Solidesulfovibrio fructosivorans JJ]: one gene and its partners. The protein of the gene in region 3 binds, or shares a complex with, the protein of the main gene of each other region. Links are inferred from orthologs where the notes say so. Each region holds a gene or a part of one and is shown on either strand. Other genes may lie near its edges.

What was found. Proteins that work in one complex are often made in the same cells at the same time.
Region 1: pnp (region 3) and DESFRDRAFT_RS16085 share a complex: the UniProt entries of both Bacillus subtilis proteins name them as parts of the possible RNA degradosome complex. The link is inferred for Solidesulfovibrio fructosivorans JJ] from one-to-one orthologs.
Region 2: pnp (region 3) and rny share a complex: the UniProt entries of both Bacillus subtilis proteins name them as parts of the possible RNA degradosome complex. The link is inferred for Solidesulfovibrio fructosivorans JJ] from one-to-one orthologs.

The regions. Positions count from the first base shown.
Region 1 is NZ_AECZ01000028.1:14,761-19,522, reverse strand. Bases 1,203-4,157 are described here. They hold DESFRDRAFT_RS16085 (ATP-dependent 6-phosphofructokinase), read right to left. Parts: upstream 3,370-4,157; coding sequence 2,035-3,369; downstream 1,203-2,034. Other genes in these bases: DESFRDRAFT_RS16075 (aminotransferase-like domain-containing protein), read left to right, coding at 3,960-4,157; DESFRDRAFT_RS16080 (DUF2917 domain-containing protein), read right to left, coding at 3,466-3,828; DESFRDRAFT_RS16090 (shikimate kinase), read left to right, coding at 1,285-1,818. In the rest of the region: DESFRDRAFT_RS16100 (ABC transporter permease), read left to right, coding at 1-469; DESFRDRAFT_RS16095 (RNA polymerase sigma factor), read right to left, coding at 493-1,059; more of DESFRDRAFT_RS16075, read left to right, coding at 4,158-4,762. UniProt on the Bacillus subtilis protein: Catalyzes the phosphorylation of D-fructose 6-phosphate to fructose 1,6-bisphosphate by ATP, the first committing step of glycolysis.
Region 2 is NZ_AECZ01000002.1:42,975-47,734, forward strand. The notes cover bases 606-3,558. They hold rny (ribonuclease Y), read left to right. Parts: upstream 606-1,278; coding sequence 1,279-2,838; downstream 2,839-3,558. Other genes in these bases: DESFRDRAFT_RS01730 (cell division protein ZapA), read left to right, coding at 648-905; DESFRDRAFT_RS01740 (TIGR00282 family metallophosphoesterase), read left to right, coding at 3,008-3,558. Also shown: bifunctional UDP-N-acetylglucosamine diphosphorylase/glucosamine-1-phosphate N-acetyltransferase GlmU, read left to right, coding at 1-378; cell division protein ZapB, read left to right, coding at 423-602; more of DESFRDRAFT_RS01740, read left to right, coding at 3,559-3,784; DESFRDRAFT_RS01745 (hypothetical protein), read left to right, coding at 3,812-4,291; DESFRDRAFT_RS01750 (SPOR domain-containing protein), read left to right, coding at 4,300-4,659; tyrS (tyrosine--tRNA ligase), read left to right, coding at 4,698-4,760. UniProt on the Bacillus subtilis protein: Endoribonuclease that initiates mRNA decay. Initiates the decay of all SAM-dependent riboswitches, such as yitJ riboswitch. Involved in processing of the gapA operon mRNA, it cleaves between cggR and gapA.
Region 3 is NZ_AECZ01000022.1:39,473-44,279, reverse strand. What follows is about bases 771-3,770. They hold pnp (polyribonucleotide nucleotidyltransferase), read right to left. Parts: upstream 3,399-3,770; coding sequence 1,143-3,398; downstream 771-1,142. Other genes in these bases: rpsO (30S ribosomal protein S15), read right to left, coding at 3,615-3,770; DESFRDRAFT_RS14720 (hypothetical protein), read left to right, coding at 771-919. In the rest of the region: DESFRDRAFT_RS14725 (hypothetical protein), read left to right, coding at 1-121; more of DESFRDRAFT_RS14720, read left to right, coding at 173-770; more of rpsO, read right to left, coding at 3,771-3,884; tRNA pseudouridine(55) synthase TruB, read right to left, coding at 3,889-4,807. UniProt on the Bacillus subtilis protein: Involved in mRNA degradation. Catalyzes the phosphorolysis of single-stranded polyribonucleotides processively in the 3'- to 5'-direction. Necessary for competence development in Bacillus subtilis.

The sequences.
Region 1 (4,762 bases), on a different replicon or contig from region 3:
TGCCGTGACCGGGCGCTTCGCCAACGTGACCGCCATCGGCACCGGCGACGCCTTAAACGCGGTGCTGGGCGTGGCGGACAAGGTCGCGGCCGCCGTGACCGTCGCGGCCGGAACCACCTTATGCATCGGCATGCTGGTGCTGTTGCAGACCATGGCCGTGGGCATGCGGCGCAAAACCTACGAAGCGGCCATCTACAAGGCCTGCGGCGCGAAGCGGCGGGATATTCTGGCGGTCTTTCTGGGGGAAAACGCCCTGCTCGGGACGTTGGCCGGGTGCATGGCCCTGGCGATCGGCGGCGGACTGGCCTGGGCTTTTGTGGCCTTTTTCATGGACCTGCCGTTTCGCTTCTTCGCCGTGCCGGCGCTCCTGACGGTCGCCACGGCGGCGGGAGTCACGCTGACCCTCGGCATGGCCGGCCTGTGGCGCGCCCTGGCGGGCAAGGCCTGGCCGTATCTGCGCAACGAATGATCGGTCGGCCGCGCCCCGGCCGCTCAATCATGTTCCTTCTCTTCCAGGTAGGCCTTGAGCTTGCGCCGGGCGCGAAAGGCCCGAACCTTGACGTTGACCTGGGTCATGCCGGTCATGCCCGCCACTTCTTCCACGCTTTTTCCCTCGAGTCCCAAAAGCGCCACCAGCAGCCGGTCCTTGGGACCAAGCACGGCCATGGCCGCCTTGAGCCGACGCCTTGCGTCGCGGGCCTCGATCCTGGCCTGGTCGCGCTCGTCGGGCAGCGATTCCTCGATCCCGGCCACCATATCCACGTCGGATTTGCGCCGCCGCAACCAGTCGATGCAGGTGTTGGCTGCGATACGGTGCAGCCAGCCGCGAAAAACCGCTCCGTTGCGCAGCGTTCCCAGATTCAGGTAGGCTTTGACGAAGATCTCCTGGGCAAGATCCTCCATGCCGTCGGGGTCGTCGCAAAAGCGCGAGACGAGATGCAGGACGCCGGGCTGGTGCCGGGACACCAGGACCGCGAACGCCCGCTGATCCCCTTGGGCGGCGGCGGCGGCCAGGGAGCCGTCGTCGATCCCCTCGAGTTTCGTCAGAAATTGTCCCATGCCCGCCAGCCGTCAGCACGACCGGCTGTGGGCCGAGGCCGCACCCGTCACCCCGTCCATGCCGCAAGTCCCTCCTCGATGGCGCGGACAGAAGCCCGCACTGCCGTCTTTGGCGCGGCAAAGAGGCCTTCGGTTACACCCCGGCTCGACAGAAAGGCCCCGGAACGCTATTTCCCGGGCGCGGCGGACCATTTTTCCCGCCAGCATCCTTCACGGAGGCCGCCAATGCCCCTTGCCGACGACCGCAACATCTACCTCATCGGCCCCCGGGCCTCGGGCAAAACCACCCTGGGCAAACGCCTGGCCGAACGCCTCGAACGGCCGTTTACCGACCTCGACGCGGCATTTTGCGAAAAATACGGGGAAACCATCGCCGACATGGTCGGCCGCGACGGCTGGGACGCCTTCCGCAAGGCCGAAGCCGCCATCCTGGCCGAAACCGCCGGGCAAACGGGACAGGTGGTGGCCACGGGCGGCGGCGTCGTCCTGCTGCCGGAAAACCGCGACCTGCTGGGCAAGGGGCTGGTCTTCTACCTCCAGGCAGATCCGGAGCGCCTGGCCGAACGGCTCATGGCCGACTTAAACGAGGAACAACGCCCCAAATTGACGCAGCTCGGGCTGCGCGAGGAAATCACCGCCACCCTGGCCGAACGCGAACCGCTCTACCTGGCCTGCGCCCACGCCAGCCTGCCCGAACGCCCCGTGGACGAGCTCCTCGAATTCGCCCTGCGCGCCCTAACGGCCTGGGAGAGGGAATAGGGGATAGGGGGAGAGGAAAGAGACTTCCCGGGGGGACCCTTTTCTGAAGAAAAGGGTCCCCCCGGACCCCCCCTCCAAAAGACTTTTAATAGTTACAGACAATTACCGTCACAGCGTCTGTAACCGTTGAAAGTTTTTGGGAGGGGAGAGCGCGAGAGGGGAACCCTTTTTTCAAAAAGGGTTCCCCTCTCGCACACTCTTCTCTCTTCCCCCCAATTACCTGGCGCAGAAAATGGCGGGGTCGTCGATGAAGGGCGTCACCGTGTACTGGCCTGTGGATTCGATCACCGAGCGCCAGTAGTCCGAGGCGATGTTGAGCTTCTTGCGCCGCAGCGTCACGAGGTCGAGGGGCAGGTGGACGTAGCGGCCGTAGAGCTTGGACACCACCATCCCCGTCTTGCCGGCCATGGCCGCGTGCACCGCGTTTTGCCCCAGAAAGCCGCAGTAGACCCGGTCGTTGGCATTGGCCGGGACCGACCGGACGATATAGCTCGGGTCGATGAATTTGAGCGTCATGGGGATGTCGCGGTCGCGGAAATACGACTCGATCCTGCCGGAAAGGAATTCGGCGATGTCGCCGAGCACCGGGTTGCCCGAGGCGTCACGCAGCCCCGTGTCCGGGAGCAGGTCCTGCCCGGCGCCCTCGGCCACGACGATCACGGCGTGACCGCGCCGGGCCAGACGACTCTCCAGGGACGGCAAGAGCCCATGCTCCCCCTCCAGGGCAAAGGGGTATTCCGGCACCAGCACGTAGTTGACTTCCTTGAGCGCGAGCGTCGCCTGGGCGGCGATAAACCCGGATTCCCGGCCCATGAGCTTGACCAGGCCCACGCCGTTTAGGGCTCCGATGGCCTCGGTATGGGCGCAACGGATGGCCTTGGCGGCCTTCTCCACGGCCGTGTCGAAGCCGAAGGACTGGGTGACGAGGTTGATGTCGTTGTCGATGGTCTTGGGCACGCCGATGATGCTGATTTTCGAACCGCGCCGGCTGATTTCCTCCTGGATGCGCCGGGCCGCCTTCATGGACCCGTCGCCGCCGATGACGAAAAGCATGGCGATGTTGAGGCGCTCCAGGGCGTCGGCGATATCCTCGGGACGCTGGGGGCCTCGGCTCGAGCCCAGGGTGGTGCCGCCGAACTGGTGGATGTCGGCCACGTTGGCCGAAGTCAGTTCCACGGGCTCGTGGCCGTAGGATTCGATGAAGCCTTGCAGGCCGAAACGGATGCCGAGCACGCCGGCCACGTGGTAGTTGTGGTGGGCCTCCATGACGATGGCCCGGATGACGTCGTTTAAGCCCGGGCACAGTCCGCCGCAGGTGACGATGGCCGCCTTGACCTTGGACGAATCATAATAAATGCGGCTGCGCGGCCCGGCCAGCTCGAAATCGGCGAAGCACGGCCCCGAGCCCGAGCCGAATTCGCTGGCGTCGAGCTCCATCCTGGCGCGGCTGTCGTCGGCGAAGCGGCAATAAGGCAGCGGCGAAGGAATCTTGGCCGGCCCGAGAACCGGAATGGACGTGTCGATGGGGGCGATCGGACAGCTTTCTTCCATGCGGCAGGCTCCTTGCTGTCCTGGCGATAGCAGGTTGCGCCAAGCCCGGCAACACGATCCGGCGGCAACCGCGTTGCGCCTCGCCGACGAAAGGCGTCAGTCCCAGCACACCCGCACTTCCGACGCGTCGCCCCGCCCGGAAACCACCACCTTGCCGCCCCGGGAATAGCTCGCCCGCTGCCCTGGGGTCAGCACCCTGTCCCGGCCGTCGCCCGCCGCCGTCACCCAGACCGCGCCGCGCCGGCATTCCACCCGGCAAAACCGCGTGCCCGAGAGGCTCAGATATTTGCCCTGGCCCAGGCGTGCGGTGAGCTGCCGCCCCGGCGTGAAAAGCCGTTCCCCGGCCTCGGCCGCCACCCGCACGAACCGGTTGTCCCGAAAGCGGGAAATCCAGGCGTCCAAAAGCCCCGGTCGGGCCGCCGCAAGCTGTCTGTCTTCCTTGATGCGATCCGCGAACATGGCGTCCTCCTCAGGTTAGACCCGGCGGAACCGCCGCCGGCGCCCTTCCCTTAGACCAGAACGTCTGTTACCATGACAGATACAGTTCAAAGAAAAAATAGGCATAACAGATCACAAAAAAAGGAAACGCCATGCCCCTGCCCCAGACCGACGACGGCATCTTCCGCTACGTCAGCGTGGAGCGCCATATCCTGGAGCGCATCGAATCCGGGGAGCTGCTCCCCGGCGAACGCATTCCGTCCCTGCGCGCCCTGGGGACCCGACTTGGCGTCAGCGTGTCCACGGTCAACCAGGCCTACATGGCCCTCGAACGACGCGGCGTGGTGGAGGCACGGCCCAAATCGGGATTCTTCGTGCGCTCCCGGCCGGACCGCCCGCCCGCTCCCCGGCCGTCGCGCCTGCCGGCCAAGCCGCCCACGGCCATCAACCGGGGAGCGCTCATCCGGGAGGTGCTCGGCGGCATGGGCCGGCGCGACATGGTGCCCCTCAATGTGGCCCAGACCGACGAATCGCTTTTGCCCACGCGCCAGCTGTCCCGGCTTCTGGCCAAGGTGGCGACGGCCGGCGGCGAGTCGGTGGTGGGCTACGAGGGCGTGTTCGGGAATCTGGGACTTCGCCGCCAGATCGCCTGGCGTCTGGTCGAGGCCGGCATCGAGGCGCGGCCCGAGGACATCATGATCACCTCCGGGGCCATGGAGGCGCTGTACATCGCCCTGCGCTCGGTCACCCGGCCGGGCGACAACGTGGCCATCGCCGCCCCCTCCTATTACTGCTTCCTCCAGTTGCTGGAGAATTTCGGCCTGCGGGCCGTGGAGCTGCCCTCCCATCCCGACGGCGGCGTGCGCCCGGCCGACCTGGCCGCGGCGCTGGACCGCTTCGACATCAAGGTCGTGATCCTCACCCCCAATTTCAACAATCCCGACGGCGCGCGCAT
Region 2 (4,760 bases), on a different replicon or contig from region 3:
CAGGTCGGTCCCTATGCCCGGCTGCGCCCCGGAGCGCGGCTTCTGGAAGGGGCCAAAATCGGCAATTTCGTGGAAATGAAGAAATCGACCCTGGGGCCGGGCGCCAAGGCCAGCCATCTCACCTACCTGGGCGACGCCGACGTCGGGGCCGAAGCCAATATCGGGGCCGGCACCATCACCTGCAATTACGACGGCGTCAACAAACACAAAACCGTCATCGGGGCCCATGCCTTCATCGGCTCCAACAGCGCCCTGGTCGCGCCCGTGACCATCGGCGACGGGGCCCTTGTCGGGGCCGGTTCCGTGATTACTTCCAATGTGCCGGACGGGGCTTTGGCCCTGGGGCGCGGCAGGCAAGTGACAAAGCCGCGCAAATAAGATGACGGCTTGATTTTGGGACTGTTCGGGCGTAGATGGAAGCCATGGACATTTTCGATACGCTTGAGCAACGCGTGGAAGAGCTTGTGGCCCTCAAGAAGGCCTTGGAAGAAGAGAACGCGACGCTTCGGGCCGAGGTGGCCAGGCTTTCCGAAGAAAAGAAGGCCGTGGCCGAAAGGATCGACGGACTCCTGGCCAAGCTCCAGGTCGAACTGGAGCCGTAACCTCCCGATCGACGTCATATCAGCCGGGACGGCTGCGGGGTGTCGATGCCCAGTTATAATGTGTCCATTTTGGGCTTTGAGCTGTCTTTCAAGACGGACGCGCGCGAGCGGCGCGTCGAATCCGCCAGGGAACTGGTGGAGCAACGCTGCAACAACATGTTGAAGGCGGGCGGGAAAACTCTCGGTAAGGAGAAATTGCTGGCCTATGTCGCCTTGGGTCTGGCCGACGATGTGCTCATGTCTAACCAGCGGCTGACCGACCTCGAAACCCGGGTCGGGGCGCTGCTGACCAAGATAGATTGATTGCCGCCGTGTGGCGGCTGTTGGAAAGTTCCCTGGAGTGTGCGTGATTGTTGATTTATTTTTGAGCCGATACTCAAAAATAGGATGCCGCGACGTGTGGCTGGTGTGCGTGCCCGGCTGCGACCGGGTGGCCTGAAGGTCAAACAGGGGCGTCCGCCTTGGTTGCCAAGGTTCAAAAGAATTGACGACACGGCGCTCCGGGGCTTTTACATAAACCAGGCAAAGCGCGCCGGCGGCGCCCAAAACCGCCCGCAAGCCTCCCTGGAATCGCGCCAAACCCCTTGCGGCACGCTGCGGGCCGTTTCACGGATTTGAAAAAAAATCCGATCCCTTGCTTTTCGAGTCCCTTCCTCTCCCCGCTTCGGGAGAACCTATGGAATTCTCGACCATATTCATGGGAATTGTGGGCGTGGGACTCGGTCTGCCGGCCGGTTACTACCTCGACAAATGGATTTCCCAAAAAACCCTCAACGAGGCCAAAAGCCTGTCCGACCGCATCCTGGACGAAGCCCGCAAGGAAGCCTCCGCCCATAAGAAGGAAGTCGTTCTGGCCGCCCAGGACGAACTGTTCCGCCAGAAGCAGGAGCTGGAAAAGGAGTTCCGCGACAAGATTGCTTCCGTGGAGGACAAGGAGGAGCAGGTGCTGCGCCGTCGTGAGCGCCTGGAGGAAAAGCAGGAGCTGATCGTCCAGAAGGAATCCGAAATGCTGGCCACGGAAAAGCGCCTGACCGCCAAGGAGCGCGAGCTCGACGAGAAGGGCGAGGAACTTTCCCGGCTGGCCGTCGAACACGACAAGCGGCTCCAGGAGATTTCCGGGCTGACCATGGAGGAGGCCAAAAAGCGGCTCATGGACGAAATCGAGTCCAAGACCCGCCACGAGGCCGCCCGCATGATCCGCCAGATCGAGACCGAGGCCAAGGAAACGGCGGACAAAAGCGGCAAGAAGATCCTGGCGCTCGCCATCCAGCGCTATGCCGGCGATTTCGTGGCCGAGCAGACCGTCACCGCCGTGACGCTGCCGTCCGAAGAGATGAAAGGCCGCATCATCGGCCGCGAGGGCCGCAACATCCGCGCCCTGGAAGCCGCCACCGGCGTGGACCTCATCATCGACGACACGCCCGAGACCGTCATCCTTTCCGCCTTTTCGCCGCTCAAACGCCAGATCGCCAAGATGGCCCTGGAACGGCTCATCACCGACGGCCGCATCCATCCCGCCCGCATCGAGGACATCGTCCACAAGTGCGAGCAGGAACTCGACGTCAAGGTGCGCGAAATCGGTGAGCAGGCCACCTTCGACACCGGCGTCCACGGCATCCATCCCGAGCTCGTGCGCCTTCTCGGCCAGCTCCAGTACCGCACCAGCTATTCCCAGAACGTGCTCCAGCACTCCCTGGAAGTGGCCTCTCTGGCCGGCATCATGGCCGCCGAACTGAACCTCGACGTCAAGCGGGCCAAGCGGGCCGGGCTGCTGCACGATATCGGCAAGGCCGTGGACCACGAGATCGAAGGCCCCCATGCCCTTATCGGCGCGGACCTGGCCAAGAAATACGGCGAACCCGGCGACATCCTCCACGCCATCCAGGCCCACCACGAGGACGTGCCGCCCAAGTCCGTTCTGGCGACCCTGGTCCAGGCGGCGGACAGCCTTTCCGGCGCGCGTCCCGGCGCGCGCAAGGAGCTGCTTGAAAGCTACGTCAAGCGCCTGGAGGAGCTCGAGAACCTGGCCACGGACTTCGACGGCGTGTCCAAGGCCTACGCCATCCAGGCCGGCCGCGAGATCCGGGTCATGGTCGATTCCGAGAACGTGGACGACGACAAGACGTTTCTTTTGTGCAAGGACATTGCCAAGCGCATCGAGGACAACCTGACCTACCCCGGCCAGATCCGGGTCACGGTCATCCGCGAGAAGCGGGCTGTCGGCTTCGCCAAATAGGCGGGCTTTTTCGTGTCGGGGGCGCGTAAGCGCCCCCTTTGTTTTGCGGCATCGAAAATACGTCGGCAAGCCGCGGTCCATGGACACGCCCGATCCCCGCGCCCAGGCGGACGCGGCCGGCGTTGCGGGCGAGATTCTCCGACCCCGGCCGAAGGGAGCGGCCCGCCGCATGCGCATTCTTTTTCTGGGCGATATCGTCGGCCGGCCGGGCAGAAGCATCGTCTTCGAACGGTTGGGCCAGGTCCGGCGCGACCTGTCCCTCGATCTGGTCGTCGCCAACGGCGAAAACGCCTCGGGCGGCATCGGACTGACGGCCAAGGCGGCCCGGCAGTTGCTTGACGCCGGCATCGACGTCCTGACCGGCGGCAACCATATCTTCCGCCACAAGGACATCCTGCCGGTGTTCGCGAGCGAAGACCGCCTGTTGCGTCCGGCGAATTATCCGCCCGGCGCGCCGGGCGTCGGCTGGCGGGTCTACCGGCCGGCCGGCCTCCCCGCCTTCGCGGTCATAAATCTCCTCGGCCGGGTGTTCATGCCGGCCGTGGACTGTCCCTTCCGCGCCGCCGACGCCATCCTGGCCGAAATCCCCACGGACGTGACGCTGTGCCTCGTCGATTTCCACGCCGAGGCCACTTCGGAGAAAAAGGCCCTGGCCTACTACCTGGACGGCCGGGTCAGCGCCGTGCTCGGCACCCACACCCATGTCCAGACCAACGACGCCCAGCTTTTGCCCCGGGGCACGGCCACGCTCACCGACTGCGGCATGACCGGACCGGCCGCCTCGGCCTTGGGCATGGCCCCCGAAGAGGTCATCGCCCGCTATCTGACCGGGCTGCACCATCGCTTCGTCGTGGCCCGCACGCCGCCGGAAATGCAAGGCGCGCTGCTGGATGTTGACGCGGCCACGGGCAAGGTCGTAACTATCGCTGCCTGGCGACTGACGTAAGGGTCGCCGCAAACGGAGGAACCTGCCATGATCCGTCGCCTTCATGCCGTGGCCCTGGCCGCCGCGTTCGTCGTCCTGGCCGCCGGCGCCGCCCTGGCCGCACCCGAGCGCATGGCCATCTACATGACCGTGGCCGGACCGCTGGAGCTGGTGCGCGACGGCGCGACCTCCTCCATTCTGCTCGGCGGCAAGGTCATCCACCAGTCCCAGGGCGCGTCCCTGACCGCCCAGTCCTACATGAGCGTGGGCGATCCGTCCGACGGCTACGACGCGCTCCTGTTGCGCCATGGCGTTGGCGACGCCGAGTGCCCCATCACCTTCGACCTCGTCACCGTGGGGGCCGACAAGGCCTCCCTCGTCACGCCGAATATCAATAAATGTTCGCGGCTGGTGAGCATCAACGTCGACGGCGACAAGCTCATGCTGGTCACGGAAAAGCAAAACGGCCGTACCGAAGTCATCGAATACAACGACGCCAAACGTCGCGGCGGCGGCAAAAAACCATAAGGATACCCATGCTGCGCATCCTCGTGCTGACGGCTCTCATTCTTGCCTCGACCCTTTCCGGTTGCGGCGACGAAACGGTCTACGACTGGCAGCGTCCCCACGATACCTATCAGGTCGGCTCGTTCAGCAAATACCAGAACGCCGAGGCGCTCAAAAGCAAGCTGCAGAAAAACGGCTTCGACTGCCGCATCGAAACCGACATCAAGAACGGGCAGTTTTTTCTCAACGTGCTTGTCGACGTCTACAACAAGACCCCGGACACGCTGCCGCGGCTCGAACAAATAAGCGGCGTCAAGCCGTATCTGCGCGGTCCCAAGACCGGCGAAACGGCCAAGCCGGCCGCCCCGATCCCCGGCAAGGACATCTGATTTTCCGCGAGATTTCCGACAACCCAAAAGGACCCGTCTTGAACATCTTCGACGAACTCTCCTGGCGTGGCCTCGTCCACCAGACCTCCGACGACGCCGGA
Region 3 (4,807 bases):
GCAGGCCTACGACGGGGAGAATTTCTACATGAACTTCATGGCCGCCAGCGAAAACGGCCAGTTCGAGGCGGCCAGGGACACCCTGCGCCGCATCATGGACTCGATCCGGTTCTGCCGGTAGAAGCAACCACCGGCCGGCATTTGCCGGCCCGGAACATCATCAAGAGGACCTATGAAACGCACCACCCTTTCCATGCCGGTCGGCCGGCTGGCGACGGCTTTGGCCCTTTGTTTCCTGCTTGCCTCCTGCGCGGTCTACACGCCGCCGAATCCGCAGATCTCGAGTGTGGTCAACCCGGCCGTCCTGCCCGGCGCGGCGCGCACGGCCGACTGGGATATCGGGGCGGTGCGCTACCAATGGCAGGGCCGGGGGCTCAATTACTATGACGCGGGTCTTTTTCCGGTGCTGCTTTTGGTCAGCAACCATTCCGGCCGCTATCCGGTCATCTACGCCCAGGAATGCCGGGGCATAGGCGTCGGCGGGGCGGAATACGCGCCGTATTCCGTGGACCAGGCGGCCGAACTCGTCTTCGCCTCCACGGCCTACAAGAAAAGCGCCGAGGCGGCGGTCGTCGGGGGGCTGACCGGCGCGGCCGTCGGAGCCGGGCTCGGGGCGCTTATCGGTTCGGGCTTCAACCACGGCTGGGGCGCGGGCCCCGGGGCGCTGATCGGGGCCGGGGCCGGAGCCATCGGCGGCGCGGCGCTGTCCCAGCAGCCGAGCATGGACCAGTACCGGGCCTCGCTCTACCAGGAGATGGGCACCTACGCCTGGCGGCCGTCTCCCGTGCCGCCGGGGGGACTCATGCCCGGCTACCTCTACTTCCCGGTCTCGGCCGGCATCCATTCGCTGCGGGTGATCGTGCACGTGGACAACCAGGTGCAGACGTTCATCATCCCCGTGGACATGCCGGTCTGGTAGAAAGGCCGGCTTCCAAACGATCGCACACCGGCTTCGGGCGTTCGCCCGGGGCCGGTTTTTTCATGGGACGCGGCAACAAAAAAAGAGCCTCCCGCAAGGAAGGCTCCGTCTATCGGTGTAACGCCTGTGACGTGAAGAAGTTTGGGAAGGGGAGAGCGCGAGAGAGGAGAACCCTTTTTCAAAGGGTTTCCCCTCTCGCACGGTCTCGCGCTTTCCTTAAACGCTAGTCGCGGTCGCGAGGGCCGCGATCCCGGCCGCCGCGGTCGCGGTCGAATCCGCCGCGACGGTCGCCGCCGCGCCGGTCACGGTCGCCGCCGGGGCGACGCGGGGCGCCGGTCTTGGCGTAATCGGCCGGATCGTAGGGGATGCCGCGCTCTTCGTTGAGCACGGCCTTGCGCGACAGGCGGATGCGGCCCGAGGGCTCCTCCTCGAGGACCTTGACCTCGATCTCCTGGCCGAGCTTGACCACGTCGGCCGGGCTGGCCACCCGCTCGACGTCGAGCTGGGACACGTGGCACAGGCCTTCGAGGCCGGGCAGGATCTCGATGATCGCGCCGCAGTCGATGACCTTGCGGACGATGCCCTTGTAGTTGGCGCCGACGTCGGCGTGCTGGTCATAAAACAGCACGCGCTCCTTGGCCTTGGCCAGGGAATCGAGGGTGGGGGCGAAGATGGAGATCTTGCCCGAGTCCTCGATGTCGATGGACGCGCCGGTGTCGGCCGTGATGGCCTTGATGTTCTTGCCGCCGGGGCCGATCACTTCGCGGATTTTTTCCGGATTGATGTTGACCACCTCGAGCTGCGGCGCCAGCGGCGAGAGCTCGGCGCGCGGCGCGGCGAGCACCTCGGCCATGCGGCCGAGGATGTGCAGCCGGGCTTCCTTGGCCTGGGACAGCGCCTGGCGCATGACGGCCTGGGGAATGCCGGTGATCTTGATGTCCATCTGGATGCCGGTGACGCCGTTGGCCGTGCCGGCGACCTTGAAGTCCATGTCGCCCATGGCGTCCTCGTCGCCGAGGATGTCGGTCAGGACCAGGAAATCGTCGCCTTCCTTGATCAGTCCCATGGCGATGCCGGCCACGGGTTCCTTGACCGGGACGCCGGCGTCCATGAGCGCCAGCGACGCGCCGCACACCGAAGCCATGGACGAGGAGCCGTTGGACTCCATCACCTGGGAGACCACGCGCATGGTGAAGGGGAACTCGTCGGCGCCGGGCAGCACGGGCAGGATGGAGCGCTCGGCCAGGGCCCCGTGGCCGATTTCACGGCGCGACGGGCCGCGCATGGGCTTGACCTCGCCCACGCAGTAGGGCGGGAAGTTGTAGTGGAGCATGAAACGCTTGTAGGTCTCGCCGTTGAGCGTTTCGATTTTCTGCTCGTCGCCGGTGGAGCCCAACGTGGCCACGCACAGGGATTTGGTCTCGCCCCGGGCGAAGATGGTCGAACCGTGGGTGCGGGGCAAAACCCCCACCTCGATGCCGATGGGGCGCACGGTCTTGGTGTCGCGGCCGTCGAGGCGGATGCCGGTTTCCTTGATCAGCGTCCGCAGCAGCTTCTTCTCCATGTCCGCAAGGATGTCGCCGGCCTTGGCCTTGTAGGTCGGTTCGTCCGGGAAGGCGGCGACCACGGCTTCGACGACGGCCTGCTTGACGGCCTTTCGGGCCTCGCGGCGTGGCATCTTGTCCTTGATGGCGAAGGCTTCCTTGAGCCCGGCCTCTGCCGTCGCATGGACGAGCTTTTCCAGCTCTTCGATGGGGGTCGGCGGGACGAAGGCGATCTTGGGCTTGCCGGCCTTCTCGCGCAGTTCCTCCTGGAGGTCGATCAAGGGCTGCACGCTGTTGTGCCCCCATTCCAGGGCATCGGCCAGCATGTCCTCGGACACGAACTGGCCGCCGCCCTCGACCATGACCACGGCGTCGCGCGAGGCGGCGAACACGAGGTTGAGCGTGCTTTCGCCGTTCATCTGCTGCACGGTGGGGTTGAAGACGAACGCGCCGTCCACGTAGCCCACGCGGCCGCCGGCGATGGGGCCTTCGAAGGGGATCTTGGAGATGTGCAGGGCGGACGAAGCGGCGGTCAGGGCCAGGACGTCGGGCTCGACCACGCCGTCGGCGGAAAGCACGGTGGCGATGATCTGGACCTCGTCACGGAAGCCCTTGGGGAAAAGCGGCCGGCAGGGGCGGTCGATCAGCCGGCAGACTAGCACCTCGCGCTCGGAGGGGCGGCCGATTTCGCGGCGGAAGTACGAGCCCGGAATGCGCCCGGCGGCGTAGGACATTTCCTGGTAGTCGACGGTGAGCGGGAAGAAGCCTTTCTCCTCGGGCAGGACCTGGGTGCAGGCCGTGACCAGGACCACCGTGCCGCCGGACTGGACCCAGACGGCGCCGTCGGCCTGGTTGGCCAGACGACCGGTTTCGAGAATGACGGCATTGCCGCCGATGTTCGCTTGGAGTCGGATGGGATCGAACTGGAGTGTCATGGGCACCTCGCTGAAAAAAGGGAAAGTGGCGTTTGGAACCGACCCTCCCGCCATGCAGCAGGCGCGGCGGCCGCCGGGACCCGCTTGTCGCGTCCCCGATGGAAAGCAGAAGTCTGTTTTCCAGGGCGCGATCCTGGTCCCGAGGGCGGGCGCGCATAATGCATGCGCGGGAAGGCGGGAACCGGCCCGCGAAGGCCGGCTCCCGTCGTGGCGGCGCTACTTGCGCAATCCAAGCTTGGCGATCAAATCGCGGTAGCGCTGGATGTCCTTTTTCTTCAGGTAGTTTAAGAGTTTCCGGCGCTGGCCGACCAGTTTGAGCAGACCCGTCCGGGAATGGTAATCCTTGGGATGGGACTTGAAGTGATCGGTCAGGTAAGTGATGCGCGCCGTCAGCAGGGCGACCTGGACCTCGGGGGACCCGGTGTCGCCGTCGTGCTTCTTGTGTTCCGTGATGACGCTTGCTTTATCTTCGGCGGTCATAACCACAGCGTTATCCTCCATGGTTGGGGGTGGTAGTTCGCTCGGGGACGGTTTGTCCGCCGCGCCGGGCCGGCTGCGGGTCGCCGAAAAGACCGCGCAAAATGGCCCACCTTCTCGTGCCGTTCGTCTCCTCGACCTTGGCCAACGCCAGTGGCTGTCCGGCGTCGTCGGTCAGCAGGGCGCAGCCCCCGGGCGCATACGTCGCGCCGGCCCGCACCCGCACGCCCTGGCGCACCAGGGCGGCCGTATCGGCGGGCAGGGCAACGGTGGCCCAGTGGGGAAGCGCCTGTCCGATGGGAATGACCCGCTCGGGCAGGGTTTCCGGGGCGGCCAGGATGTCGTCCAGGCCATGCGCCTGCGTCAGGTCGAAGGGACGGCTGGCTTCCCGGGTCAGGGCGGTGAGGGCGGCGCCGCAGCCAAGTCGCTTCCCCAGGCTGTGGACCAGGGAGCGTATGTAGACGCCGGCGGAAACCCGAACCCGGAATGTCGCCGACGGCAGGTCGATGGCAACGGCCTGCGCGTCGAAAACGGAAATCTCCTTGCGTTTGACAGGGGCGTCCAGGCCCTTGCGGGCCAGGGCGTAGAGCGGCTTCCCCTGGTGCTTGGCCGCCGAGTAGGGCGGCACCTCCTGGCTTGTCTCAAGCGTCCAGGCGGCGATGGCTTCGGCGAGTTCGGCCGGGGCGATGTGGTCCCAGGCTGCCTCGGCAGTCACCGCGCCCTGGATGTCGTAGGTGTCGGTGGAAAGCCCCAGGCGCAGTTGCCCCAGATAGGTCTTTTCGCCTTCCATGACGTAGGGGGCGAGCTTGGTCGCCTCGCCCAGGAGCACCACCAGCACGCCGGCGGCCAACGGATCGAGGGTCCCGGCATGGCCGATCTTTTTTTGCCCCAGGCGTTTGATCGCCGTCAGGCAGGCGGTGGAGGTCGGCCCC